Regions from separate parts of the Ottowia beijingensis genome, predicted to be linked through region 1. Evidence: predicted binding sites of a transcription regulator. Region 1 holds the regulator's gene; each other region holds the start of a gene.

Region 1 (7,015 bases):
TGAAGACCGTGGGCGGCCTGCCCAACACCACGGCGTCCGGCCCCATCCCTGAAGGCACCGTGGTGCCCACCGACCCGATTGCCGCCATCCTGGCCGGCGATTACGTCAAGGTGCCCGTCATGTCGGGCATGACGAACCACGAAGGCAAGCTGCTGTCGTCCTTCCTGCCGCTGGTCGGCCACCCGGTGGGCATCAAGCTGCCGGATGCGCAGCTGTTCCCCATCCTGTTCGACGCGGGCAAGGCCAAGGCCGCCACCTTCCACGACATCGTGAACCCCGCCTATGCCGACGGCGCGGCCTATGACGTGGCCATTGCCGACCTGGACGCCAAGTTCTTCGTCGCCCTGCGCGACAACTTCATGGACGCGCTGGCCACGCAGACGCCCAACCAGCTGTGGAGCTACCGCTTCGACTGGAAGCAGGAGCCCGCGCCCTGGAATGACGTCTACGGCGCGGCCCACGCGTTCGACCTGGCCTTCCTGTTCGGCAATTTCGGCCCGTCGCTGTATTCGAACGTGATCGTCAGCGACGCCAACAAGGCCGGCCGACTGGCCCTGTCGGACGCCATGATGTCCACCCTGGCCGCCTTCGCGCGTAGCGGCAACCCCAACACCGGCGCATTGGGCGCGAACTGGCCCAACTGGCCGAATGTGCTGCTGTTCGACGCCACGCTGGCAGCCAAGCAGATCAGCGTGCAGTAAACCCCTTCATCGCCTGGCCCGGCCCGCGGGCCCACCAGCGATGCAAGACAATGGCCGCGTTCCGCGCTGGAGCGCGGCCATTTCTCTGCGCTCGCCATGCCCTTCACCGTCCTCATCCCCGCCCGCCTCGCCTCCACCCGTCTGCCCAATAAGCCGCTGGCCGACATCGGCGGCAAGCCGATGATCGTGCGCGTGGCCGAGCGGGCCGAATGCTCCGGCGCGGCGCAGGTGGTGGTGGCCGCCGACGCACCCGAGATCCTGAGCGCCTGCGCCGCCCACGGCGTGCGCGCCGTGCCGACCCGCGCCGACCACCCCAGTGGCAGCGACCGCCTGGCCGAGGCCTGCGCCCTGCTGGGCCTGCATGGCGACGACGTGGTGGTGAACGTGCAGGGCGACGAGCCGCTGATCGACCCGGCACTCATCGACGCCGTTGCGGGTTTGTTGAAGAAACAGCCGCTGGCGCAGATGGGCACTGCGGCGCACGCTATCGAAACCGTAGAAGACTTCACCAACCCCAACGTGGTGAAGGTGATCACCGACGCGCGGGGCCTGGCCCTCACCTTCAGCCGCGCGCCGCTGCCCTGGTGGCGCGACGGCTTCGCGCAGGGCATCACGCAGTTGCCGACGGCACCCGCGCCGCTGCGCCACATCGGCCTTTACAGCTACCGCGCCGCCTTCCTGCGCGCCTTCCCGTCGATGCCGCCCGCGCCGCTGGAGCAGTGCGAGGCGCTGGAGCAACTGCGCGCCCTGTGGCATGGCCACCGCATTGCCGTGCACTTCACGCCCCACGCGCCCGGCGCCGGCGTGGACACGCCCGAGGACCTGGCACGGGTGCGCGCGCTGTTCGACGCCACGCACGGTTGATGCGCCCGCGGCCGGCAGTCACTTCAATTTCAATAGCTGCTGGCGCCTGTCAAACCTTGATTTCAATGTCTTTTCTCTTGAATTCAAGCTACAGCCTGCGCAACCCACTATCAAAACAAAAGCAACCAACCCGCGCCGTGCGCTGTAAGCCAGTCTCAAGCGGCTGCGTGCTATTCTCGCCAGCGACCGCGCACCGGCCCTGCTGCCGATGCCGCCACCACGCATAAACGAGGAGCAAGATGAGACTCATTCTTCTGGGCGCCCCCGGCGCCGGCAAGGGCACGCAAGCGGCCTTCATCTGCCAGAAATACGGCATCCCGCAAATCTCCACCGGCGACATGCTGCGCGCCGCCGTCAAGGCCGGCACGCCGCTGGGCCTGCAGGCCAAGAGCGTGATGGAATCCGGCGGCCTGGTGAGCGACGACCTCATCATCAACCTGGTGAAGGAGCGCATTGCCCAACCCGATTGCGCCAACGGCTTCCTGTTCGACGGCTTTCCGCGCACCATCCCGCAGGCCGAGGCGATGAAGGACGCCGGCGTCAAGCTCGACTACGTGCTCGAGATCGACGTGCCCTTCGACGCCATCATCGAGCGCATGAGCGGCCGCCGCAGCCACCCGGCCAGCGGCCGCACCTACCACGTCAAGTTCAACCCGCCCAAGGTCGAAGGCAAGGACGACGTGACCGGCGAGCCGCTGGTGCAGCGCGACGACGACAAGGAAGACACGGTGCGCAAGCGCCTGGACGTGTACAGCCAGCAGACCCGCCCGCTGGTCGACTACTACGGCAACTGGGCCAAGGCCGACCCGGCCAACGCACCCAAGTACCGCGCCATCAGCGGCACCGGCACGGTCGAGGACATCACGGCGCGCGCACTGGCGGCACTGGCCAGCTGAGCCCGCGCTGCCTTCCCCCCGCCCAGGGCCTTCGTTCTCGAAGGCCCTTTTTCATGCGCCGGTGCCTGGCGACGATGGGGCTTGCATTGCGCGCCAAACTGGTTAAAAATACAGTTACTGGATATCAACACAGTCATTCCATCCTGCCGCGCAAGAGGTCGCCCATGTCCGACACACCCAAGCTCACCGCCCGCCAGCAGCAGATCCTGCAACTGGTGCAGCACGCCATCGCCCGCACCGGCGCACCGCCCACGCGGGCCGAGATCGCGGCGCAGCTCGGCTTCAAATCCGCCAACGCGGCCGAGGAGCACCTGCAGGCCCTGGCGCGCAAGGGCGTGATCGAGCTGGTCAGCGGCACCTCGCGCGGCATCCGCCTGAAGGGCGCCGGCCGCACCGGCGTGCGCGGCGACAGCTTCAGCCTGCCGCTGCCCGGCATGGCGCAGCTGGCGCTGCCGCTGGTGGGCCGCGTGGCCGCCGGCTCGCCCATCCTGGCGCAAGAGCACGTCGACCAGACCTACCACATCGAGCCCGGCCTGTTCCCCCAGCGGCCCGACTATCTGCTGCGCGTGCGCGGCATGTCGATGCGCGATGCCGGCATCATGGACGGCGACCTGCTGGCCGTGCAGGCCACGCGCGATGCGCGCAACGGCCAGATCGTGGTGGCCCGCTTGGGCGACGACGTCACCGTCAAGCGCTTTCACCGCCACAAGAACCAGATCGAACTGGACGCCGAGAACCCCGACTACCCCACCATCGTCGTGCAGCCCGGCGAGCCGTTCGAGATCGAGGGCCTGGCCGTAGGCCTGATCCGCAACAGCATGCTGATGTAGCGCCTTTGCCCGGTGCCGCCGCAGGTGGCGGGCGTGCAGACGAGGCAGCGGCGCTTTGGCCGCTTCCATCGTCCACACCCTGCGGCAGCGCCATCAGATGGGTGCCAGCGTGCCCCATCCGTCAATCCTGCCTGTGTCCAACCTCGCTTTCCCTGAAAGGTTTTACATGGGAACCAACGTCATCCACCTGGCCGACTGGGCCGTGCCCAGCTATCGCCGCCACCGCGGTGCTGCCACGCAAGGCAGCACGCCGCCCGACAGCGCCTGGAGCGCCATGGCGCGCCGCCGCGTGGCACAACGGCGCGCCGCCGAGCAGGCCGCCGGCCAGCGCACGTTGGCGCTGGTGCCTGCAGCCGAAACAGCCGGCGCCCCCGCCACCGGCACGCCGGCGGTGCGCGTCACCCACCTCGTGGATGCGCGGCAGCCGGCGGGCGACAGCGGGCGCCTGCGCATCTCGGGCCGGCTGATCGACGTCTGCGCCGAGCTGGAGCGTCTGGCCGCCGCCGAGGCGCAGGCCGCCCTGCCCCGCCGCGCCTGAGCCTGCCGCGCACCGCCGCCGGCGCCCGGCGCGGGCGGCATGGCCAGCCCACGCCAGCCGCCACACGGCCGCTGGCCCCGCACACCGCCCGCGACCGTGTACGCGTACGCCCATGCGCGCGTGTACCCGTGCGCCCATGCGCCCGGCCGCCGCCGCGGCCAAAGGCACAATGCGGGCATGAACATCGTGATCCTCGACGACTATCAGGACGCCGTGCGCAAGCTGGCCTGCGCGTCCAAGCTGGAACAGTACCCGGCCAAGGTGTACACCAACACCGTCAAGGGCCTGGGCCAGCTGTCGGTGCGCCTGCGCGATGCCGAGGTGATCGTGCTGATCCGCGAGCGCACGCAGCTCACGCGCCAGCTGATCGAGAAGCTGCCCAGGCTGAAGATGATCTCGCAGACCGGCCGCGTCGGCGCGCACGTCGACGTCGCCGCCTGCACCGAACGCGGCATTGTCGTGGCCGAAGGCGTCACCTCGCCGGTGGCGCCGGCTGAGTTGACCTGGGCGCTCATCATGGCGGCCACGCGCCGCCTGCCGCAGTACATCGGCAACCTCAAGCACGGGGCGTGGCAGCAGTCGGGGCTGAAGGCGGCGTCGATGCCGCCCAACTTCGGGCTCGGGCAGGTGCTGCGCGGGCGCGTGCTGGGCATCTGGGGTTATGGCCGCATCGGCCAGATCGTCGCCAGCTACGGCCGCGCCTTCGGCATGCAGGTGCTGGTGTGGGGCTCGGCCGATTCGATGGCCCGCGCGCGCACCGACGGCCACGCCACGGCGCACAGCCAGGCCGACTTCTTCGCCTATGCCGACGTGCTGTCGCTGCACCTGCGCCTGTCGGACACCACGCGCGGCATCGTGCGGCTGGAGGACCTGAGCCGCATGAAGCCCACCGCGCTGCTGGTCAACACTTCGCGCGCCGAGCTGATCGAGCCCGACGCGCTGGTCAGCGCGCTCAACCGCGGCCGCCCCGGCATGGGCGCGGTGGACGTGTTCGAGGCCGAGCCCATCCTGCAGGGCCAGGCCCTGCTGCGGCTGGAGAACTGCATCTGCACGCCGCACATCGGCTATGTGGAGCAGGATAACTACGAGATGCTCTTCGGCGCCGCGTTCGACAACGTCATCAACTTCCTGCGCGGCACGCCGACGAACATCGTCAACCCGGGGGCGTTGCAGGTGAGGAGATGAGGGCATCCCCCTGAGCGGCGAACGCCGCTTCCCCCTTCTCTCTTCGGGAAGGGGGACAGCGCCAGCGGCCGGCGCATGTCCGTCCGCGGCGTTCGCTGGCATGGCCTGCTCCGCGGCCTTCTGGCTGGCTTGCCCGCGATGCGGCATCTCGTCGCCACCCACGCCTGATCGCGGGCCAGCCCGCGCCCACACGGCGGATGCGATCCACGCGACATCCGGGACTTGCTGGCGATCAAGCATTCCTGAAAGCAAATCCGCATGAAAGCGCGCGCCTTCACGCAATCCAGGCGATAGCCATTTGGCGCCATGCTTCAGTTCGAATATGAGAGCTTCTTGCGCCTGATAAGCAAGCGCCAAAGCCATTTTTCATGGTGAAGAATATTTCCAAGGTCCCCCCTTTCTGCTGACGCGGCTTCAAAAGCGCCAGCCACCGCGCCCGCCGGCCGGTCCCGTGCGCGTCCTGGCCGGGCGCCCTGCTCCCCCATAATGCGGCGCATGAGCACCACCACACCTCGCTTTCAGACGATCGGCATCGTCGGCACCGGCGCCATGGGCCGGGGCATTGCCCAGATTGCCGCACAGGCCGGCAGCACCGTGCTGCTGTTCGACACCCAGCCCGATGCCGTGACCAAGGCGCGCGACGCCGTGAGCACGCAGTGGGACAAGCTGGTCGAGAAAGGCCGCATCGGCGCCGACGCCGCCAGCGCCCAGAAGGCCCGCCTGAAGCCCGCCGCCGCCCTGGCCGACCTGGCCGGCTGCGACCTGATCGTCGAGGCCATCGTCGAAAACCTCGACGTCAAGAAAAAGCTGTTCGCCGAGTTGGAAGGCATCGTGCAGCCCACGGCGGTGCTGGCCACCAACACCTCGTCGCTGTCGGTCACGGCGATCGCCGCGGCGCTGAAGCGGCCACAGCAGTTCGCGGGCTTTCACTTCTTCAACCCGGTGCCGCTGATGAAGGTGGTCGAGGTCATCGCCGGCCTCAAGACCGATCCCGCGGTGTGCCAGGCGCTGGCCGAGTACGCGCGCCAGATGGGCCACACCCCCGTGCAGGCCGAAGACACGCCCGGCTTCATCGTCAACCACGCCGGCCGCGGCTACGGCACCGAGGCGCTGCGCATCGTCAGCGAAGGCGTGGCCGATTTCGCCACCATCGACCGCATCCTGAAGGACCAGGTCGGCTTCAAGCTCGGCCCCTTCGAGCTGATGGATTTGACGGCGCTGGACGTGTCGCACCCGGTGATGGAATCCATCTACCGCCAGTACTACGACGAGCCGCGCTACCGCCCCAGCGTCATCACCGCGCAGCGCCTGGCCGGCGGCGTGGTGGGCAAGAAGGTGGGCGACGGCTTCTACAAATACGAAGGCGGCGCCGCGCAGATCGCGCCCGTGCCGCCCGTGCCGCAGGTCGATGACCTGCCGCCGGTGTGGGTCAGCACCCGCGCCGCGCGCCGTGCCGAGCTGTACCAGTTGCTGAAGGACCTGGGCGCCAAGATCGAGACCGGGCAGTCGCCCTCGCCGCAGGCGTTGACGCTGGTGGCGCCGCTGGGCTTCGACGTGACCACCGTCGCCGTGGTCGAGCGGCTGGACCCGGCCCGCACCGTCGGCATCGACATGCTGGTGGACGACGCCGCCACCAAGCGCCGCGTGCTGGCCACCAACCCCGCCACGCGCAGCGACATGCGCGATGCCGCGCACGCGCTGTTCGCGCGCGATGGCAAGGCCGTCAGCGTGATCCGCGACTCGGGCGGCTTCGTCACCCAGCGCGTGGTGGCCACCATCGTGAACATCGCCGCCGACATGTGCCAGCAGCGCGTGTGCACGCCGAAGGATCTAGAAACCGCCGTGACGCTGGGCCTGGGCTACCCGCTGGGCCCACTGGCCATGGGCGACAAGTTTGGCCCCGCCAACGTGCTGGAAGTGCTGTTCAACATGCAGACCGTGTACGGCGATCCGCGCTACCGCCCCAGCCCCTGGCTGCGGCGCCGCGGCGCCATCGGGCTG
Region 2 (7,015 bases), 370 kb from region 1:
TGCGCACCAGCGCGTCGTAGGCGGCGGTGTCGCCGTGCGGGTGGTACTTGCCGAGCACGTCGCCCACCACGCGGGCGCTCTTGACCGGCGTGGCCGGCGTGTTGCCGCCGGTGCCGCCATAGCCCAGGCCCATGCGCGACATCGCATACAGGATGCGGCGCTGCACCGGCTTCTGGCCGTCGGCCACGTCGGGCAGGGCTCGACCCTTGACGACGGACAGTGCGTATTCGAGGTAGGCGCGCTGCGCGTAGGTGGCCAGCGCCAGGTCGTCATCCGACCCGCCGCCCTCCCCGGCCAGATCGAGGACCGTTTGATCGTTCATTCAGGAAAGGAAAAAGAAAAGGAAATCAGCTTCCGCTGCTTGTGCTGGTGGTGCTGTCGACCCGCACGTCGGCGCCCAGTCGCGGCACGGTGAACAGCACCGGCGTCAGCACGCTGGCCGCCGCATCAGCCGCGGGCGCCACGGCCGCCGGCGTGGCGGCCTCGATCGCCTTGCCGGCGCCCGCCAGTTCGACCCGCACGCGCCCGCCCACGCGGCCCGCGGCCCTGGCCACCGGCTGCGCCGGCGTGGCACGGGCGTCGGCCACCACCGTCTGCTCGGGCTTGAACACGCCGTACAGGCCCATGACGGTCTTCACGTAGCCCTGCGTTTCCTTGTATTTCGGGATCTTGTTGCCGGCGCGCTGCACGGCGCCTTCGCCCGCGTTGTAGGCGGCCACGGCCAGTTCCAGCTCGCCCTTGAAGAGCTTGATCAGGTAGGCGAGGTAGCGCGCGCCGGCGTTGATGTTGATCTGCGGGTCGGTCAGTTTTTCTTCCACACTGCGTGCCGGCAGCGGGTTGCCCTTGCGGTCCTTGCGGCCATCCCTGTCGGCCACCACGCCGTACTGCTGCGCCGTGGGCGGCATCAGCTGCATCAGGCCGACGGCGCCCTTGGGCGACACCGCCTCGGGGTCGAAGCCCGACTCGGCGGCGATCACCGCCTTGAGCAACTCGTAATCGACCTGGTGCGTCTTGGCCGCCGCGCGCATGTGCTTCTGCACGTTCTTGTAGCTCTTCGACGAGTCGATGTTGGCAAAGCGCCTGGGCACCTCGAACTTCGGCTCGCCCTTCTTCGCCTTCAGGCCCACACGGGGCTGCTTCGGCTCGGGCGCCAGCGCGGCGGCAGCGGCGCCGCCCTGCGTCAGGTTGAGCTTGCCGGCATCGCTGCCCTTGTAGAACAGCTGGTAGCGCTCGTCGACCTGCGAAGCCGCGAAGTGCGTGATGCCCTTGTCGTCCACATAGGTCCACAGATCGGCATGGGCACCCAGGTGCAGCGCCGAGAGCGCCACGCCCAGTGCCGACAGGCGCACGCGACGCGCGAACCTGCTGAGGCCGGAGGCTGAATGGTGGTGTGTCATCTAGATGTCGATTTCCACGGCGTCGCCGTGCAGTTCCATGAGCTCGCGCCGCGACGCGGCTTCGCCCTTGCCCATGAGCTTGGTCATCTCGGCCGCCGTCTGCACGAAATCAAATGGGCCCAGTTGCACCGGCAACAAGCGGCGGGTGTCGGGATTGAGCGTGGTTTCCCACAATTGTTCCGCGTTCATCTCGCCCAGGCCCTTGAAACGGCCAATCGTCCATTTTCCCTCAGATACGCCATCTTTGCGCAACTTGTCGAGAATGGCTGCCAACTCACCGTCATCCAGCGCGTACATCTTGGCCGCCGGTTTCTTGCCGCGGGCCGGCGCGTCGACCCGGAACAACGGCGGGCGCGCCACGTACACATGGCCGGTCTCGATCAGCTTGGGGAAGTGGCGGAAGAACAGGGTGAGCAGCAGCACCTGGATGTGCGAGCCGTCCACGTCGGCATCGGACAGGATGCAGATCTTGCCGTAGCGCAGGCCGGAGAGGTCGGGCTCGTCCTGGGGGCCATGCGGATCGACGCCGATGGCGACCGAGATGTCGTGGATCTCGGTGTTGGCGAACAGGCGGTCGCGGTCCACCTCCCAGGTGTTCAGCACCTTGCCGCGCAGCGGCAGCACGGCCTGGGTTTCCTTGTCGCGGCCCATCTTGGCCGAACCGCCGGCCGAATCGCCCTCGACTAGGAACACCTCGTTCACGCTCAGGTCGCGGCTTTCGCAGTCGGTGAGCTTGCCTGGCAGCACGGCCACGCCGCTGCCCTTGCGCTTTTCCACCTTCTGGCCGGCTCGCTGGCGGGTCTGCGCGGCCTTGATGGCCAGCTCGGCCAGCCGCTTGCCGTAATCCACGTGCTGGTTCAGCCACAGCTCCAGCGCCGGGCGCACGAAGCTGGACACCAGGCGCACGGCATCGCGCGAGTTCAGCCGCTCCTTGATCTGTCCCTGGAACTGCGGATCGAGCACCTTGGCCGACAGCACGTAGCTGGCCCGGGCGAACACGTCCTCGGGCATCAGCTTCACGCCCTTGGGCAACAGCGCGTGCAGTTCGATGAAGCTCTTGACGGCCTGGAACAGCCCGTCGCGCAGGCCGCTGTCGTGCGTGCCGCCGGCCGTGGTGGGGATCAGGTTGACGTAGCTCTCGCGCACCGGCGTGCCGTCTTCGGTGAAGGCCACGGCCCACTCGGCGCCCTCGCCATCGGCAAAGCTGTCGGAGTGCTTGTCGGCATAGCCCTCGCCCTCGAACACCGGGATCACGGCGTCGGCGGGCAGCGTCTGCTCCAGGTAGTCGCGCAGGCCGCCCTTGTACTGCCAGGTTTGCGTTTCCCGGGTCTTCTCGTTCACCAGCGTCACGCTCACGCCGGGCATCAGCACCGCCTTGCTGCGCAGCAGATGCACCAGATCGCCCACCGGCAGCGCGCTGGATTCGAAATACTTCATGTCGGGCCAGGCCCGCACGGTGGTGCCCTGCTTGCGGTCGCCCGCTTCCTGTTTGCGCAGTGCCAGCGGCTCGATCACATCACCCGCCGCGAACACGATGCGGGCCACCTGGCCCTCGCGGTGGCAACTCACCTCCAGCCGCTTCGACAGCGCGTTGGTCACGCTCACGCCCACGCCGTGCAGGCCGCCCGAGAAGCTGTAGGCATGGCCGGAGCCTTTGTCGAACTTGCCGCCGGCGTGCAGGCGCGTGTAGACCAACTCGATCACCGGTGCCTTTTCCTCGGGGTGCAGGCCGAACGGGATGCCGCGGCCATCGTCCTCCACGCTGACCGACTGGTCGGTGTGCACCGTCACCCTGATCTTCTTGCCGAAGCCGGCCAGCGCCTCGTCGGCGGCGTTGTCGATCACCTCCTGGATGATGTGCAGCGGGTTGTCGGTGCGGGTGTACATGCCGGGCCGCTGCTTGACGGGCTCCAGGCCCTTCAGGACCTTGATGGAACCCTCGGAATAGCCGGCGGCGAACGATGCGGGTGACGTGGACATAACCGCGCATTTTAACCTGCCGGGCCGGAAATTACTGGATGCAAACACAGATTGGTGCGGCAGGGGTATGCATGCAGCCGCACCAGATTCATAGCGAAATAGGCCTCCAGCGCTTACCCATCAAGCGCGAGAAGCTATGAAATTTGAAGTTGCTGTATGCTCCGCCCATGACTGAAGCCACCCCCCACGCCAGCGTGCAGCCTTCGCCCTGGATCACGCGCTTCTCGCCGCTGGTGCAGCCTGGCGCCAGCGTGCTCGACGTGGCCTGCGGGCGTGGCCGCCACATGCACTGGTTCGCCCAGCGTGGGCACACGGTGACGGGGGTGGACCGCGATGCCGAGGCGCTGGGCGCTGCACGGGCCTGGGGTGAAACGGTCGAAGCCGACATCGAGAACGGGCCCTGGCCTTTCGCCGACCGGCACTTCGGCGCCGTGGTCGTCACCAACTACCTGTGGCGCCCCTTGCTGCTGACCGTGCTCGGTGCCGTGGCCCCCGGCGGCGTGCTGCTGTACGAAACCTTCGCCCAGGGCAACGACACCGTGGGCAAACCCTCGCGGCCCGACTTTCTGCTGCGCCCGGGCGAGTTGCTGGCGCTGTGCAGCGGCGCCAACTGGCACGTGGTGGCCTACGAGGACGGCTTTTTGCCCCAGCCCGAGCGCTTCGTGCAGCGCATCGCGGCAGTGCGGCCTGGCATGCCTACCGGCAGCGCGCCGACGCGTTATCCGTTGTGACCGGCGAATCGCGGCCTCAGCGCGGTCGCCAAGCTGGCGCGCCCACTAAAATGATCGTTTACCGTCAAAGCACACGGACCTCATGACACCTCTCACCGGCAGCATCGTCGCCCTCGTCACCCCCATGCTCGAGGACGGCAGCGTCGACTACCCCACGCTGCGCAAGCTGATCGACTGGCACATCGCCGAAGGCACCGACTGCATCGGCGTGGTCGGCACCACGGGCGAATCGCCCACGGTGAACGTCGAGGAGCACCAGGAAATCATCCGCGTCGCCGTTGAGCAGGCCGCCGGGCGCGTGCCCATCATGGCCGGCTGCGGCGCCAACTCCACGGCCGAGGCGATCGAGCTGGCGAAGTTCGCCAAGAAGGTGGGCGCCGACAGCCAGCTGCAGGTGGTGCCCTACTACAACAAGCCCACGCAAGAGGGCCAGTACCAGCACTTCAAGGCGATTGCCGAAGCCGTGGGCGACCTGCCGATGGTGCTGTACAACGTGCCCGGCCGCAGCGTGGCCGATATGCTGCATGACACGGTGCTGCGCTTGGCGCAGGTGCCGGGCATCGTCGGCATCAAGGAGGCCACGGGCAACATCGAGCGCGCGCAATGGCTGATCCGCGACGTGCCCAAGGGTTTCGCCGTGTATTCGGGCGACGACCCCACCGCCGTGGCGCTGATGCTGTGCGGTGGCCAGGGCAACATCAGCGTCACGGCCAACGTGGCGCCGCGCCTGATGCATGAGCTGTGCGTGGCCGCCATCGCCGGCGACGTGAAGAAGGCCATGGAGATCCAGTTCAAGCTGATGCCCGTGCACAAGCAGTTGTTCGTCGAGGCCAACCCGATCCCCGTGAAGTGGGCCGCCGCGCGCATGGGCCTGTGTGGCGGCACGCTGCGGTTGCCCATGACGCCCCTGTCGAAGGCCAACGAGCCCGTGGTCGAGCAAGCCCTGAAGAGCGCTGGTTTACTCTGATATTCATAGCTGCTCGCGCAGCAAGGACGGGCGCTGGAGCCCTATTTTCCTTATAAGGAACGGATAACGTGAAGTCTGCCGAACGCCGAATCTCCTTCGCCCTGCTGGGCACCGCCGCTGCCGTGGCGCTGAGCGCCTGCTCGGTGCTGGAGCCCGACAAGATCGACTACAAGAGCTCCGGCCGCGGCGTCTCGCTCGAGGTGCCGCCCGACCTGAGCCAGCTGCCCGGCCAGTCGCGCTATGCCGTCAGCAGCGGCACCGTCACCGCCACCGGCTACCAGGCGGGCCAGGCCGCCACACAGGCCGCCGGCACGCCCACGGCCGCCAACCAGATCGCCGACGTGCAGTTCATGCGCCAGGACGGCGAGCGCTGGCTGCGCGTGGACCGCACGCCCGACAAGCTGTGGGGATCGGTGCGCGACTTCTGGCTGGAAAGCGGCTTCCTGATGGCGGTGGACCAGGCCAACATGGGCCTGATGGAAACCGACTGGGCCGAGAACCGCGCCAAGATCCCGCAGGACTTCATCCGCAACACCATCGGCAAGGTGTTCGATTCGCTGTATTCCACCGGCGAGCGCGACAAGTTCCGCACCCGGCTGGAGCGCAACGCGGCCGGCGGCACCGACATCTTCGTCACCCACCGCGGCATGGAAGAGGTGTATTCGTCGGCACGCCGCGACAGCACCGTCTGGCAGCCGCGCGCGCGCGACCCTGAGCTGGAAGCCGAATTCCTGCGCCGCCTGATGGTCAAGCTGGGCGTGTCGCAGGAGCAGGCCAAGGCCGCACTGGCCGCCGCGGCACAAGGCCAAGCCGCACCCCAGGCGGCGCGCGTGGTGGCCGCCGGCGGCACCTCGGCCGTGCAGCTGAACGAGGAGTTCGACCGCGCCTGGCGCCGCGTCGGCCTGGCACTCGATCGCACCGGCTTCACCGTCGAGGATCGCGACCGCAGCAAGGGCATCTATTTCGTGCGCTACGTCGACCCGACGGTCGAGAAGAAGGAGCCCGGCTTCTTCGGCAAGATGTTCGGCCGCGGCAGCCAGCAGTTGCCGACCAGCCAGTACCAGATCGCCGTGCGCTCCGAGGGCCAGAACAGCCAGGTCACCGTGCTCGACCGCAACGGCGCGCCGGCGCCCACGGCCGATGCGCAGCGCATCGTCAAGGTGCTGGCCGACGAGCTGAGATAAGGCGCCGCCGCCGATGCTGCGTTTTCGCAGCCTGGCCAGCGGCAGCTCGGGCAACGCCACGCTCATCGAAGCCCATGACGGCCTGCACCCCACGCGGGTGCTCATCGACTGCGGCTTAGGCCTGCGGCAGTTGCAGGCCGCGCTGGCCGCCGACGGCCTGAGCCCGACCGACCTGGATGGCGTGTTCATCACGCACGAGCATGGCGATCACATCGGTTGCGTGGCGATGCTGGCCGCGCGTTACCGCGTACCGATCTGGACCAGCGCCGGCACCGCGCAATCGCTGAAGCTGCCGCACGACGCCGATGCGCCGGTGCATCATGTGGGCGACGGTCAGGTGTTCGCCATCCGCGGCCTCGAATTCCGCCCCTTCACCGTGCCGCACGATGCCCGCGAGCCCCTTCAGCTGTGCTGCACCGATGGCAACCGTGCCTGGGGCCTGATGACCGACGTGGGGCACGTCACGGCCCATGCGCTGTCGAACCTGGCCGGTGTGCACGCGCTGGTGCTGGAGAGCAACCACGACCCGGACCTGCTGGCGCGGTCGGCCTACCCCGACTTTCTCAAGCGCCGCGTGGCCGGTCAGCACGGACACCTGAGCAACGCGCAGGCCGCCGCGGCGCTGGCAGTGCTGCGCCACGATCGGCTGAACACCGTGGTCGCCGCGCACCTGAGCGAGCGCAACAACCGGCCCGAACTGGTGGCCCGCGCGTTTGCCGCCGCGCTCGGCTGTGGCGAGCAGGACGTGTTGCTGAC
Region 3 (7,015 bases), on a different contig from region 1:
ATCCAGGTCGCGCAGGGCCACGATCTCGGGGTGGCGGAACAGGGCGTTGCTGTCGAAGTTGAACTTCGAGTCGAGGGCGATGATGTTGCCCTTGCTGTCGCGGTTCAGCGGGTTGATCTCGACCAGCGAGGCGTCGGTGTCCATGTAGCAGGTGTAGAGCTTCTTGAACACGTCCACAGCCTGCGCGGTGCTGTCGGCCGGGATGCCGATGCCGTCGGCCAGTTCCTTGGCCTGCGCGTCGGTCATGCCCTGCAGCGGATCGACGAACACCTTGATGATCTTCTCGGGGTGGCTGTGCGCCACTTCCTCGATGTCCATGCCGCCTTCGCTGCTGGCGATGAAGGCAATCTTCTGCGTCGCGCGGTCGGTGACCACGGAGACGTAATACTCTTTCTGGATGTCGGCACCGTCCTCGATGTAGAGGCGGCGCACCTTCTGGCCTTCGGGGCCGGTCTGATGCGTCTTGAGCTGCATGCCCAGGATCTGCGTGGCCAGTTCCTTGACCTGTTCGATGGACTTGGCCACCTTCACGCCGCCGCCCTTGCCGCGGCCGCCGGCGTGGATCTGCGCCTTGACCACCCACACCGGGCCGCCGAGTTTCTGCGCCGCTTCCACGGCTTCCTGAACGGTGAATGCGGGAATGCCGCGCGGCACGGGCACGCCGAATTGACGCAGGATCTCCTTGCCCTGGTATTCGTGGATCTTCATGAGGCCCCTCTGAGGAGTGTTGGTGTGATGAGAGAGAAAACGGTCGGGCCACCGGTGGGCCGTCGGGCGCCGCACTGCCGCAGGGCCAGCGGGCCGCCTCGGCGAATGTATCATGGTGCGACGCACCAATTGTGCGCGAGGGCCTTACGCTGCCATGACGCAGGCCCCGCGATGGAAGGATTCAAGCAATGGCCAAGGTATTCATTGATGGCGAGGCCGGCACCACCGGCTTGCAGATTCGCGACCGCCTGCAGGGCATGCCGGGCGTGGAGGTGGTCAGCATCGACCCCGCGCGCCGTAAGGACCCCGAGGCCAAGCGCGAGATCATGGCCGCGGTCGACCTGGTGATCCTGTGCCTGCACGACGACGCCGCGCGCGAGTCGGTGGCCATGATCGACGCCCTGCCGAACCGCAAGCCGCGCATCATCGATGCCAGCACGGCGCACCGCGTGGCCGAGGGCTGGACGTTCGGCTTCCCCGAGCTGTCGAAGGACCAGCGCGCCGCCGTGCAGGCTGCCGATCGCGTGGCCAACCCGGGCTGCTACGCCACCGGCGCCATCGCCCTGCTGCGGCCGCTGGTGGACGCCGGCATGCTGCCGCCGGATTACCCGGTCGCCTTGCCGTCGGTCAGTGGTTACTCCGGCGGTGGCCGGCAGATGATCGAGGCCTATGAAGCCGGCGGCGCGCCGGCCTACGAGCTGTACGCGCTGGGCCTGAAGCACAAGCACATCCCGGAGATCATGAAGTACGGTCGCGTCACGCGCCGCCCGATCTTCGTGCCGGCGGTGGGCAATTTCGACCAGGGCATGCTGGTCGAGTTGCCGCTGCACCTTGACACCCTGCCCGGCCAGCCGACCGCCGCGCAGCTGCTCGACACCTACCGCGCCCATTACGCGGGCGCCGAGGCCGTCAGCGTGGAAGCGGCGCCCGAATCCGGTAAGCTGGATGCCGTGGCGCTGAAGAACACCAACCAGCTCGAAATCCGGGTGTTCGGCAACGACGAGGCGAAGCAGGCGGTGTGCGTGGCGCGCCTGGACAACCTGGGCAAGGGCGCCAGCGGCGCGGCGGTGCAGAACCTGCGGCTGATGCTGGGGCTGTGACCGGCGCGCGCTGAATCGGCGCCGGCGGCGCAGGATCAGCGCCGCTGCGCCCGGCGCGGCGGCTGCAGCAGAAAGGCCGCCGAGTCGGCGAACTCGGCACCGGCCTCGGTGCCGGCACGCGCCACGATGGCGTCGATCAGCGGGTGCAGGTACGGCAGCAACTCGCCCAGCGTGGTGGCGGTGGCGATCTGCTGCTCGTAGGCATAACGGCCCAGGTGCCGGCGGATCGAGCGGATCATGAAGTTCGACATGGCGTGGCACACGTCGTCGGGGCGGCGCGACAGGGGCGATGGCGCACTGTGCGCTGGCGCGGAGGGCGCAAAAGGCGCTGTGGCTGGTGCCGGCCGCGTGTCCAGGTCGGCCATCTCGGAAGGCTGGATGTAACCCGAGGCGCTGAGCCAGCGCAGGCCGCCCGCGGTCAGCGCGCTCTTGCCGGTGGCGGCCAGCAGATCCTCGCGCGTGCGCCGGCCATCCACCATGCGCAGCAAGCCATGCAATTCGACCGGCAAGGTGCTGTGCGCGGCGGCACACTCGCGCGCGCCCTTGTCGCTCAAGGCGTAGACGATTCTCATTGTTTTGTTCTCCCTGCAGCCCATGTGGGTGCGGCCCAAGGGCCTCCATCACCATGACGCTGGCGGGGTGATTGCGGCGGCAACCCGCGCGGCTGTCAAGCCCGCACTTGAAGGGGTGGTGGCGGGTGCGCGCGGCGTCAGAAATCGTCGTCGTCCGCAGCGCCGCCCAGCGCGCGGCGCGCCACGTCGCCGCTGAAGCCGCGCGCGGCCAGAAAGCGCAGCTGGCGCGCCCGCTCGGCCGCGTCGGCGGGCGGCTGGCCGAACTTTCTGCGCCAGACGGCCTGCGCGCGTGCCAGTTCGGTGCTGCGCAACTGCGCGGCGGCGTCGGCCACCACCTCGTCGGGCAGGCCCTTGGCACGCAGCTCCTGCAGCACGCGCGCGCCGCCCAGGCGCCCGGCGCGGCGGTGCAGCACGGACTCGGCCACGCGCGCCTCGTCGATGAAACCCTTGGCGGCCAGTTCGTCGAGCACGCGCGCCACAGCGTCCGGGTCGTCCTCGGGCCCCACGTGGCGCGACAGCTTGGTGGCCAGTTCGGCGCGCGAATGCTCGCGCGCCGCGAGGTAGCGCAGGGCGCGGCCCTTGAGGGAGAGGGTCTGCGCGGGGCGTGGGGTCATGGGCTGCTGGATGCTATCAATTTGATGGCTGTTCGCGCCGATTCACACTTGATTTCATAATGAAATCACTATGAAGTCCGCTTGCAGAAGGCGCAAGCAGCTCCCAATAAGAGAGCGTCAGCCTCCTGCCGGCGATGCCGAGCGACTCACGGACGCCGGTTTTAGCTCCGGCACGCCGCTTCGCGGCTTCACGTGCGCTGCGCGCACGTGAGCCTGCGCTGAAACTGCGGTGCGAATTCGGCTCACGCCTCATCGACGGCGGCTTCCGCCGCCGCCGGTCGCCCGGCGATGCCGAGCGACTCGCGCACCTTGTTTTAATTTCGGCACGGCCGCTGACGCGGCCTTCACATAGGCTGCGCCAATATGAGCCTGCACTGAAATCGTGTTCAAGAGGCTCACGCCTCTTCCGCAGCGGCTTCCACCGCTGCGGGTCGCCCGGCGATGCCTAGCGACTCACGAACACGATTTTCAATCTCGCGCGCCAGATCGGGGTTCTCGCGCAGGAACTCGCGGGCGTTGTCGCGGCCCTGGCCGATCTTTTCGCCCTGGTAGGAATACCAGGCGCCGCTCTTGTCCACCACCTTGGCGGTCACGCCCATGTCGATGATCTCGCCCTCGCGGCTGATGCCTTCGCCGAACAGGATGTCGAACTCGGCCTGCTTGAAGGGCGGGCTGACCTTGTTCTTGACCACCTTCACGCGCGTTTCGTTGCCGATGGCTTCGTCGCCCTTCTTGATGGTGCCGATGCGGCGAATGTCCAGGCGCACCGAGGCGTAGAACTTCAGCGCGTTGCCGCCGGTGGTGGTTTCGGGGCTGCCGAACATCACGCCGATCTTCATGCGGATCTGGTTGATGAACACCACCGTGCAGTTGGTCTTCTTGATGGTGGCGGTCAATTTCCGCAGCGCCTGGCTCATCAGCCGCGCCTGCAGGCCGGGCAGGCTGTCGCCCATGTCGCCCTCGATCTCGGCCTTGGGCGTGAGCGCGGCGACCGAGTCGACCACCACCAGGTCGATGGCACCCGAGCGCACCAGCGAATCGACGATTTCCAGCGCCTGCTCGCCGGTGTCGGGCTGGCTGATCAGCATGTCCTGCAGGTTCACGCCCAGCTTCTGCGCGTAGGCGGTGTCCAGCGCGTGCTCGGCGTCGATGAAGGCGCAGGTGCCGCCCAGCTTCTGCATCTCGGCGATGACCTGCAGCGTGAGCGTGGTCTTGCCGCTCGATTCCGGGCCGTAAATCTCGATCACCCGGCCGCGCGGCAGGCCGCCCACGCCCAGGGCCACGTCGAGCCCCAGCGAGCCGGTGGAAACGACCTGGATGTCGGCGACCACCTCGCCTTCGCCCAGGCGCATGATGGTGCCCTTGCCGAACTGCTTTTCAATCTGCGCCAGCGCGGCCTGCAGGGCCTTGGCTTTTTCGGTCTTGTCGGCGACGGCCATGTCCATGATTTTTCCTTTGAGATCAATGGGTTGAAGCGGATGCACCCGAATCAACTGGATGCTTGAACAGGACTGTATATCAATCCATTGATTGCCGTAAAGCCGATTTATGGTCAGTTTGCCTTACTATCTAGCGCATGAATGAGCCCGACGATGACCGCTGGCGCGAGACGCACCTCGGCCGCCTGCTCGGCCACGCCATGCGCCGCTTCGACGAGCGCGTGCTGCAGCTGATGGCGGCCAGCGAGCAGGCGCCGCTGGCGCTGGCCAACCTGGCGGCGCGCGACAAGGTGGGCGCGGCGCACATCCACATCACGCGCCACCTGCCGCTGGGCGGCGCGCGGCTGACCGAGCTGGCCGCCTGGGCCGGCATAGCCAAGCAGTCCATGGGCGATCTGGTGGACCAATGCGAAGCCTGGGGCCTGGTGGCGCGCGAGCCCGACCCGCGCGACGCCCGGGCGCGGCGCATCGTGTTCACGCCGACGGGGCTGGACTGGTTGGCCGCCTTCCGCGACGCCGTGGCGCAGGCCGAGGCCGAGTTCCGCGCCGCCGTGGGCGACGAGGTCGCCACCGTGGTGGCGCTGGGGCTGGAGGCGTATGCGGCCTGATGTTTCAGGCGAAATCGGCCTTCAGAGCTTGTACAGCAAGCGCCGATAGCTATCTTGTTGATAGCGAATGGCGTGGCCTGCGCTGCTCGCCCCGCGCAACCATCCGCGCACCCGCATGCCCACCCCGCCGATGCGGGGGACAACCCCAGCGCGGCCCCCGCGGCGGCGCTCTAGAATTTGCTGCCAACGCCCAGTACAACGATGCGGCGCGCGGCGCCGCCACAGGAGACTTTCATGCGCATCCTCATCGCCGAAGATGACCAGGTGTTGGCCGATGGCCTGATGCGCAGCCTGCGCACCCACGGCGCCGCGGTGGACCACGTGGCCACCGGCACCGAGGCCGACACCGCCCTGCTCACCAACACCGAGTTCGACCTGCTGATCCTCGACCTGGGCCTGCCCAAGCTGCACGGGCTGGAGGTGCTCAAGCGCCTGCGCGCGCGCGGGCAGACGCTGCCGGTGCTGATCCTCACCGCGGCCGACAGCATCGAGGAGCGCGTGAAGGGCCTGGACTACGGCGCCGACGACTACATGGCCAAGCCGTTCGCGCTGACCGAGCTGGAAGCGCGCGTGCGCGCCCTCACGCGGCGCGGCATGGGCGCGGCCAGCGCCACCATCAAGCACGGCCCGCTCGAATACGACCAGACCGGCCGCGTGGCCAGCATCGACGGCAAGATGGTCGACCTGTCGGCGCGCGAGCTGGGCCTGCTGGAGGTGCTGCTGCAGCGCAGCGGCCGCCTGGTGAGCAAGGAGCAGTTGGTGGAGCGCCTGTGCGAGTGGGGCGAGGAGGTGAGCAACAACGCCATCGAGGTCTACATCCACCGCCTGCGCAAGAAGATCGAGAAGGGGCCGATCCGCATCGCCACGGTGCGCGGGCTGGGCTACTGCCTCGAGAAGATTCCGGGTTGAATCAGGCGCCCGCGCTTGCTGGGCAAGCGCTGGCAGCTACCGAAACAGCAGCAATGCAGTGAAGATATTCCAACGCGCCCAGCGCTCGCTGTTCGGCGAGATCCTGGACTGGATGCTCACGCCGCTGCTGCTGCTGTGGCCCGTCAGCCTGGCGCTGACCTGGCTGGTGGCGCAGAACCTGGCCAACAAGCCGTTCGACCGCGCGCTGGTCTACAACGTGCAGGCGCTGGCGCAGTTCATCCAGGTCACGCCCGGCCAGCGCGTGCGCTTTCTGCTGCCGCAGCCGGCCAGCGAGCTGCTGCGCGCCGACGACTCCGACAACGTCTACTACCAGGTGCTGGGCGCCAAGGGCGAATACCTGTCGGGCGAGCGCGAACTGCCCGCGCCGCCGCGCGCGGGCCACGAGCCGAGCACGGGCGAACTGGCCGAAGAGCCACAGCTGCGCGATGCCGAATTCCGCGGCCTGCCGGTGCGCGTGGCCTACCTGTGGGTGCCCATCGGCGACAGCGGCGCCCAGGCGCTGGTGCAGGTGGCCGAAACGCGCGAGAAGCGCAGCGTGCTGGCGGCCGAGATCATCAAGGGCGTGATGCTGCCGCAGTTCGCCATCCTGCCGCTGGCGGTGCTGCTGGTGTGGCTGGCGCTGGTGCGCGGCATCCGGCCGCTGTCGGCGCTGGCCTCGCGCATCCGCGCGCGCAAGCCCGACGACCTAAGCCCGCTGGACGAAAGCGCCGTGCCCCAGGAGGTGGGGCCGCTGGTCGGCTCGGTCAACGACTTGCTGACGCGGCTGAAGGACTCCATCGCCACGCAGAAGCGCTTTCTGGCCGACGCCGCGCACCAGCTGAAGACGCCGCTGGCCGGGCTGCGCATGCAGGCCGACCTGGCGCAGCGCGAGGACGCCAGCGCCGACGACCTGAAACAGTCGCTGCAGCAGATCGGCCACGCCAGCGTGCGCGCCACGCACACCGTCAACCAGCTGCTGGCGCTGGCCCGTGCCGAGGCCGGCGGCGCCGTGATGGCGCAGCAGCCGTGCGACCTGGCGCAGCTCACCATCGACGTGGTGCGCGA
Region 4 (7,015 bases), 140 kb from region 1:
CCCACGGTGTCGGCGCGGCGGATCATGCGGTAGGTTTCCGGACATTCGCTCTGGATATCGGAGCGCGTGAACGGCCTGCCACGCCGACGCGAGACCATTTCAAGGCAGCGCCGCATGGCCGTGAGCATGCCCAGTGCCAGCACGTCGACCTTCATCAGGCCCAGCGCGTCGAGGTCGTCCTTGTCCCACTGGATGACTTGCCGCAGCGCGGGGCGCGGCGGCAGCCAGCGTTCCAGTTCCGGGCAGATCGCGTGGGCGCTGGCGGGTGCTTCACCTTCTGCGTCGGGGTCGGCCCACTGCACGGGATCGCCTTCCATGGCCGCGTTTTCCAGCGGCACCAGGCGGTGCAAGGGCGTTTCGGTCAGCACGAAGCCGCCGACGTGCTGGCTCAGGTGGCGCGGCGCGCCGCGCAGCTGCTCGGTCAGTTGCAGCCACAGGCTGGCCAGCGCGGGCGTGATGGCGGCGCCGACCGTGGCCGCCAGATCGCCCAGGCGGTGCGCGGCCAGGCCGTCGTCGAACCAGTGGTGATCCTTGGCGAAGGCGTCGATCAGCCGCTCGTCCACGCCCAGCGCGCGGCCCACGTCGCGCAGGGCGCTGCGCCTTCTGTAGCAGATGACCGTGGCGCTCAAAGCGGCGCGGCTGCGGCCGTATTTGCGGTAGATGTACTGGATGACTTGTTCGCGCCGCTCGTGCTCGAAATCGACGTCGATGTCGGGCGGCTCGTTCTGGCGCGCCTTGCTGATGAAGCGCTCCAGCAGCGGGTTGGATTTTTCGGGGTCGGCGGCGGTGATGCCCAGGCAATAGCAGACGACCGAATTGGCCGCCGAGCCGCGCCCCTGGCACAGGATGCCCTGCCCTCTTGCCCAGCGCACGATGTCGTGCACGGTGAGGAAGAACATCTCGTACCGGCATTCCTCGATCAGGGCGAGTTCCTTGTCGATGAAGCCTTGAATGCGCGGCGGCACGCCTTTGGGAAAGCGCCAGGCGGCGCCTTCGCGGGTCAGTTGCGCCAGGGTTTCGGTCGGCGTCAGGCCCTCGATGACCGCCTCTTCCGGATAGTTGTATTGGATTTCGTCCAGCTCGAACGCGCAGCGCGCGGCCACCGCCAGCGTGGCGGCCAACAGGTCGGGCGGGTACACCGCCGCCAGCCGCTCGCGCGGGCGCAGGTGGCGCTCGGCGTTGGCTTGCAGCGCGAAACCGCAGGCGTGCACCGGTTGGCCGACGCGGATGGCGGTCATCACGTCGTGCAGGCGTTTGCGCGCGCGCACGTGCATGTGCACGTCGCCGGCCGCCGCCAGCGGCCAGCCGGTGGCGGCGGACAGCGCGCGCAGCTGCGCCAGCCAAAGGGCATCGTCGGCGCCACCGTGCAGCTCGGCCAGCAGCGTGATTTTTGAATCAAATGGGCCGCTGACGCTTGTCTGTAAAGCGCAGTCAGCTATTGAATCGATAGCTTTCGACCCCTCCTTCGCCGGCGCCCACAGCAGCGCGCAGCGCCGCAGTGCGGCCAGCGCCTGGGCCAGCGGCGGCAGCGCGTGGTGCCCCTTGGGCGCGGCGCGGCGACAGGCGGTGATGAAGCTGCACAGGTCGCCCCAGCTGTGCAGATCGCGCGCGATCGCCACCAGCGTGCCCTGGCCGTCGAAGCGGAATTCGCTGCCGAAAAGCAGTTGCAGCGGCGCACTCACGCCGGCGGCGCGGCGCGCGGCGCGCACGGCGCTCAGTTCGTCGTCGAACGCATCGCCGGGCTCGGGTGCGCGGGCGCAGACCTTGTGCGCGCTCCAGGCGCGCACCACGCCGGCCACCGAGCACTCGTCGGTGATGGCCAGCGCCGTGTAGCCCAGCGCCCAGGCGCGGCGCACCAGCTCTTCGGGGCTTGAGGCGCCGCGCTGGAAGCTGAAGTGGGTGAGGCAGTGCAGTTCGGCGTAGGGCGGCGGCTCGGTTGCTTCTTTTTCTGTAGCTTGTTGCGCAGTCTGGATGCCGACCAGCGGCTGATTTTTCTTCAAGAACCGGGCGCGATGGCGCCGCGCCCAGTCGGCGCGTTCGGCCAGTTCCTTGTGGCTCGGCTCAGGCATACAGGCCGTGCAGGAACCAGCGCGGTCCGGCGGCGCTCGGCGCCGCCGACGTGGCGCGTTCGCGGTAGACCCACAGCAGTTCGGCCGCCGGGTTCTGGGCGATGTAGTAGTCGCGCGCGGCGACAGGGGCGCCGGGTGCGGCAGGGTCGGGCCACCAGCCGGTTTCGACGCGGCGCGGGCCGGCCAGCAGGCGCAGCGGGCCGTGGTGGCAGGGCTGGCCGCCTTCGGCCACCTCCAGCGGCAGCGGTTCGCGCAGCAGCCAGGTGGGGGCGAGCGCGTCGGGGAGAAGGCTGTGCCACGAGGTTGCGGCTCCCTCACCCCGACCCTCTCCCGCCCGGCGGGAGAGGGAGTAAGCAGCCCCGGGCGATGCCACCGCTTGCTCCCTCGCCCCTTTGGGGAGAGGGCTAGGGTGAGGGGCCAGCGGCGCGGCCATGGTCAACGGTGGCGACCCCCACCCCAGCCTTCCCCCAGCGAGGGAAGGAGGAAAGTTTGCTTCATTTTCAATAGCGAACTGCGCTTTATCAGCAACGATCAGAGGCTGATTTGGTTCAAAAAACGGCTGCGCATCTTTAGTTGCTTTCCCCTCACCCCAGCCCTCTGCCGCCGGCGGGAGAGGGGGCAGTGGGCGCCCGTGCGGCAGCGGATGAGTTTGCGCCCTCGCCCCTTTGGGGAGAGGGCTGGGGTGAGGGGCTGGCGGCGGTGGCATGGCTGACGGGGGCTGCCCCCATCCCAGCCTTCCCCCAGCGGGGGAAGGAGCCATGTCCTTGGGCCGCTTTCCGGATCGCTTCTGCGCCGTGGGACTGGCCGCCGGCGACGGCCGGCCAGGCTCGGCCGCCTGCCAGCCCTGCATGCACTCCGGCCGATGATCGGCCTGCAGCACGGGCGCTTGCACGCTGCCGACGCCCAGCCGCGCGCTGACGCGTTCGATGAAGACGTGCAGCGGATCGCCGCTGCGCTGGTCTTCGGGCAGAAAGCTCACCGTGGGCGCGACCCAGGGCGCGGTGTCCAGGCTGCGCAGGCGCAGGCCGTTCGCCGGCGCCAGCAGGCTGACGTGCGCCAGCCGCTCGGCCAGCAGGCGGCGCAGGTGCACCATGGCCTGCCCCGGCTCGGCCGTGCCGATGACGAGCGATTGCGTGGGCGGCAGCGCGCGGCCGTCCAGGCGCTTCAGGTCGAGCGTCCATTCCAGCTCGAACGCCAGCACGCCCAACTGGCGCGCGCGCAGCCACAGCTGTAGCAAAGTGAGCAGGCGGTTGGCCGACCACATCAGCGCCGGGGCGTCGTCCGCGCGCTGGGGCAACTCGAGCCGCTGGTCGAAGCGCTCGGGCAGCGTGAGCCAGGGGTAGCTTTCAGGCGCCAGGCCCCAGGCGATGTCGAGCGCGCGGCGCAACTCGGCGCCGAAGCGCCGCACCATCGGCGCGCGCGGCAAGGCGTGCACATCGCCCCAGGTGCGGCAGCCCAGCCGCGCGAACAGGGGCAGGTGCGGCTGCGCGGCCGTGAGCGTGGCCAGCGGCAACGCGGCGGGCCGGTCGGCAGGCAGCGCCTGCCTGCCCGAGCGCAGGCGCAACAGGGCGATTGCTACCAATCCAGTAGCTTCCTGCGCTTGCTGCACAACGGCTGGCGCCGGATTTGATTCATTAATGCGGCGCATCAGCGCCTTCAGGCCGCCCCACAGCCGCAGGCTGGCCGAGACTTCGAGCAGCAGCGCCTCGTCCACCCAGGCCACGTGCGGCGTGAACTGCAAGGCCCACCAGCCGAGCGCCTCGCGCGTGGGCGCCGCGCCGACGGGCGGCGCCGCAGCCGCGGGCAGGCCATCGCCCGCCACGCTGCCCTCAGGCGGCCACTGCAAGGCGATCCAGTGCATGGCTCTCTTCTTTCTTCGTGTCCAGCGACCGCACCTTCCCGCCGCCCGGCCCGGCCGCGCCCGCTGGCGCGCTGGCGGCCAGCAGCGCGCGCAGCCGTGGCGCCTGCGCCGGCAGCTGCAAGGGCGCATCGAGCGGCGGCCCGCGGCGCTTGAGGATGTCGACGCACAGCGCTGGTGCCAGCGCCTGCCGCGCCGCGTCGGGGTGCCCCGCGCCGTGCACGGGCGCCGCCGCCGGCACGCCCACCCGCAGGCGCAGCCGCGCGCAGGAGCCGGCCGCCCCGGCGGCCTGCGGCCGCAGCACGAACAGCAGGCTGTCGGCACGCAGCGCGGCCGCCGCGTGCAGGCGGCGCAGATCGCCGGCGCGCGCGCGCGGCAGCCAGGCCCGCACGGCGGCCACGTCGGCGCAGCGCAGCGCCTGCTCGCTGGCCCACAGTGGCGCCACCGGCGTTTCGCCGCGCACCCACAGCACGGATGAGGCGGGGAGCCCCGCCGCCGCGAACGCGGGCAGAAACGGCTCGTGCGGCGGATTGACCAGCACCACCGCCCCGCCGCTGGCCTGCTGGCGCGCCACCACGGCCGGCAGCAGCAACGACCACACGGGCGCATCGCGCGCCGGCTGCAGCAATTCGATCAGCGCGCCCAGCGGCCAGCCGCCGCCGGGCAGTTCGGCATCCAGCGCGGCGTGGCCGCTGGCCACCGTGCCCACGGCCGCGCCCGCCAGCTCATCGGCACGCCAGACGCTGGCGCCAAGGGCGGATGGCAGGGACGACAGACAGGACGAGGCAGACATTTCAACCGCATGAAAACAACGCAAATAACTGTTGTTTTATACAGTCTTTTGGCCCATCTGTCACCCGCCGCGAGCGAGCCAAAAAACAGGAGCAGCCGGCGCTTATCGGTCGCCGCTTGCGCGCCGGGTCACCGTCAAGGCCACCAGCCGAGAGACCACGCCGGCGATGTACATCACGCCCGCCAGCTCCTCCAGCATGACCAGCGCGCGGCCCATGGGCTTGACCGGCGCGATGTCGCTCAAGCCCACGCCGGCCAGCGTGGTGAAGCTGAGAAACAGCAACTCGAACCAGGTGCGCGGTTCGCCCGGTCGCACCGCCGCCGGGAAGGTGCCCGGCACCAGCAGTTGGCAGGCCATGTACAGGTGCGCGAAGGCCCAGGCCAGCACGGTGAAGGTGGCGCCAGCGGCCATCAGCTCGTCGGTGGTGGCGGTGTCGTCCTGCAGAAGGTAGGCGATCAGCGCGCCGGCCGCGTACAGGTAGAACAGCGCCTCCAGCACCGAGATAAGCAGCAGCAGGTGCGTGCCCGGCGACACCCACTGCCACATCCACAGCACCAGCACGCTGGCCGCCAGCCCCATGGCCCAGCTGTTGGCGGCCGGGCTCTGGCGCACCACGCGCAGCGCCATGCCCAGCACCAGCAGCCCGAACAGGCTGAGCACCACCTGCCCCACGCGCCCGGTGCGGCCGTCGTCCAGCAGCGCATACATCACCACCCCCACCAGTTGCACCGCCAGCAGGGCCGACGAGGGGTAGTGGCGCAGGCGCCGCAGCAGGCGAAGGGGCTGGATCATGGCGCGATTGTCGCCAAGGTCTGCTTGCCGGCTTGCGCCACAATCGGCAGCAATGAACCGACCGATCCGCCACCAGTACGAAGATTTCATGCGCCACGTGCACGAGCACGGCGTGGCCAAGGCCGACCGCACCGGCACGGGCACCAAAAGCGTGTTCGGCTACCAGATGCGCTTCGACCTGAGCGAGGGCTTTCCGCTGGTCACCACCAAGAAGGTGCACCTGAAAAGCATCATCTACGAGCTGCTGTGGTTCCTGCGCGGCGACGGCAACGCACGCTGGCTGCAGGAGCGCGGCGTGACCATCTGGGACGAATGGGCCAAGCCCGATGGCGACCTCGGCCCCGTGTACGGCGTGCAGTGGCGATCGTGGCCCAGGGCCGATGGCACGCACATCGACCAGATCGCGCAGGTGGTGAACACGCTCAAGACCAACCCCGATTCGCGCCGCATCATCGTGAGCAGCTGGAACGTGGCCGAACTCGACCAGATGGCGCTGATGCCCTGCCACGCGTTCTTCCAGTTCTACGTGGCAGATGGCAGGCTGAGCTGCCAGCTCTACCAGCGCAGCGCCGATATCTTTCTGGGCGTGCCCTTCAACATCGCCAGCTACGCGCTTCTGACGCACATGCTGGCGCAGCAGTGCGACTTGGCCGTGGGCGATTTCATCTGGACGGGCGGCGACTGCCACATCTACGCCAACCATGAAGAGCAGGTGAAAGAGCAGCTCAGCCGCGCGCCCTTCCCCTACCCCACGCTCACGATCCGCCGTCGCCCGCCGTCGATCTTCGATTACGAATTCGACGATTTCGAGGTGCAGGGCTACCAGCACCACGCGGCCATCAAGGCGCCGGTGGCCGTCTGAGATTTTTCAAGACAAATCGGCCTCCAGCGCTGATTCAGCAAGCGCAACCAGCTATCAATAACGAAGTAACCGAATGACCGATCTGTTATCGCTTTACCGCACCATGGTGCGCATCCGCGCCTTCGAGGACGCGGCCGAAATCGCCAGCCAGGGCGGCGTCGCCGCCTGGGGCAAGCAGGCCTCGGCCACGCCCGCGCTGGTGCGCGGCCCGCTGCACCTGTCCACCGGGCAGGAGGCCGTGGCCGCCGGCGTGTGCGCGCACCTGAAACCCGCCGACCTGCTGACCAGCACGCACCGCGGCCACGGCCACACGCTGGCCAAGGGCGCCGACCCGACGAAGATGATGTGCGAACTGTTCGGCCGCGCCACCGGCTACAACGGCGGCAAGGGCGGCTCGATGCACATTGCCGACTTCTCCGTCGGCATGCTGGGCGCCAACGGCGTGGTGGCGGCCGGCCTGCCGATTGCCGTGGGCGCGGCGCAGGGCCTGAAGATCCGCGGGCAGGACGCCATCGCCGTGTGCTTCTTCGGCGACGGCGCCATCAACCGCGGGCCCTTCATGGAGGCGCTGAACTGGGCCGTGGTCTACCACCTGCCCGTGCTCTTCGTGTGCGAGGACAACCGCATCAGCGCCACCACCG

What was found. The regulator LexA, encoded in region 1, represses DNA repair genes until DNA is damaged. The targets are predictions, from matches to a motif close to ACTGTATNNNNATACAGT.
Region 2: a site for LexA is predicted at 3,411-3,428, ahead of ACFSCU_RS11940 (DNA topoisomerase IV subunit B). Genes of this name have one in related genera too.
Region 3: a site for LexA is predicted at 4,505-4,522, ahead of recA (recombinase RecA). Genes of this name have one in related genera too.
Region 4: a site for LexA is predicted at 4,748-4,765, ahead of imuA (translesion DNA synthesis-associated protein ImuA). Genes of this name have one in related genera too.

The regions. Positions count from the first base shown of each region.
Region 1 covers NZ_JBHUEP010000007.1:167,271-174,285, reverse strand. Annotated here, with positions in the region: gene ACFSCU_RS10240 (carboxylesterase/lipase family protein) at 1-701, shown strand, start outside; gene kdsB (3-deoxy-manno-octulosonate cytidylyltransferase) at 798-1,565, shown strand; gene adk (adenylate kinase) at 1,805-2,461, shown strand; gene lexA (transcriptional repressor LexA) at 2,626-3,291, shown strand; gene ACFSCU_RS10220 (hypothetical protein) at 3,458-3,829, shown strand; gene ACFSCU_RS10215 (D-2-hydroxyacid dehydrogenase family protein) at 4,007-5,014, shown strand; gene ACFSCU_RS10210 (3-hydroxyacyl-CoA dehydrogenase) at 5,510-7,015, shown strand, end outside.
Region 2 covers NZ_JBHUEP010000007.1:532,720-539,734, reverse strand. Annotated here, with positions in the region: gene parC (DNA topoisomerase IV subunit A) at 1-322, opposite strand, end outside; gene ACFSCU_RS11945 (lytic transglycosylase domain-containing protein) at 348-1,397, opposite strand; gene ACFSCU_RS11940 (DNA topoisomerase IV subunit B) at 1,398-3,377, opposite strand; gene ACFSCU_RS11935 (class I SAM-dependent methyltransferase) at 3,545-4,108, shown strand; gene dapA (4-hydroxy-tetrahydrodipicolinate synthase) at 4,191-5,075, shown strand; gene bamC (outer membrane protein assembly factor BamC) at 5,144-6,259, shown strand; gene ACFSCU_RS11920 (MBL fold metallo-hydrolase) at 6,273-7,015, shown strand, end outside.
Region 3 covers NZ_JBHUEP010000001.1:333,544-340,558, reverse strand. Annotated here, with positions in the region: gene sucC (ADP-forming succinate--CoA ligase subunit beta) at 1-708, opposite strand, end outside; gene argC (N-acetyl-gamma-glutamyl-phosphate reductase) at 897-1,808, shown strand; gene ACFSCU_RS01605 (hypothetical protein) at 1,844-2,380, opposite strand; gene recX (recombination regulator RecX) at 2,518-2,994, opposite strand; gene recA (recombinase RecA) at 3,390-4,439, opposite strand; gene ACFSCU_RS01590 (MarR family winged helix-turn-helix transcriptional regulator) at 4,571-5,041, shown strand; gene ACFSCU_RS01585 (response regulator) at 5,276-5,950, shown strand; gene ACFSCU_RS01580 (sensor histidine kinase) at 6,009-7,015, shown strand, end outside.
Region 4 covers NZ_JBHUEP010000007.1:306,573-313,587, reverse strand. Annotated here, with positions in the region: gene ACFSCU_RS10910 (helix-hairpin-helix domain-containing protein) at 1-1,619, opposite strand, end outside; partial or broken gene ACFSCU_RS18945 (PHP domain-containing protein) at 1,623-1,973, opposite strand; gene ACFSCU_RS10905 (DNA polymerase Y subunit UmuC family protein) at 2,062-3,930, opposite strand; gene imuA (translesion DNA synthesis-associated protein ImuA) at 3,899-4,720, opposite strand; gene ACFSCU_RS10895 (ion channel) at 4,823-5,512, opposite strand; gene ACFSCU_RS10890 (thymidylate synthase) at 5,565-6,374, shown strand; gene ACFSCU_RS10885 (thiamine pyrophosphate-dependent dehydrogenase E1 component subunit alpha) at 6,448-7,015, shown strand, end outside.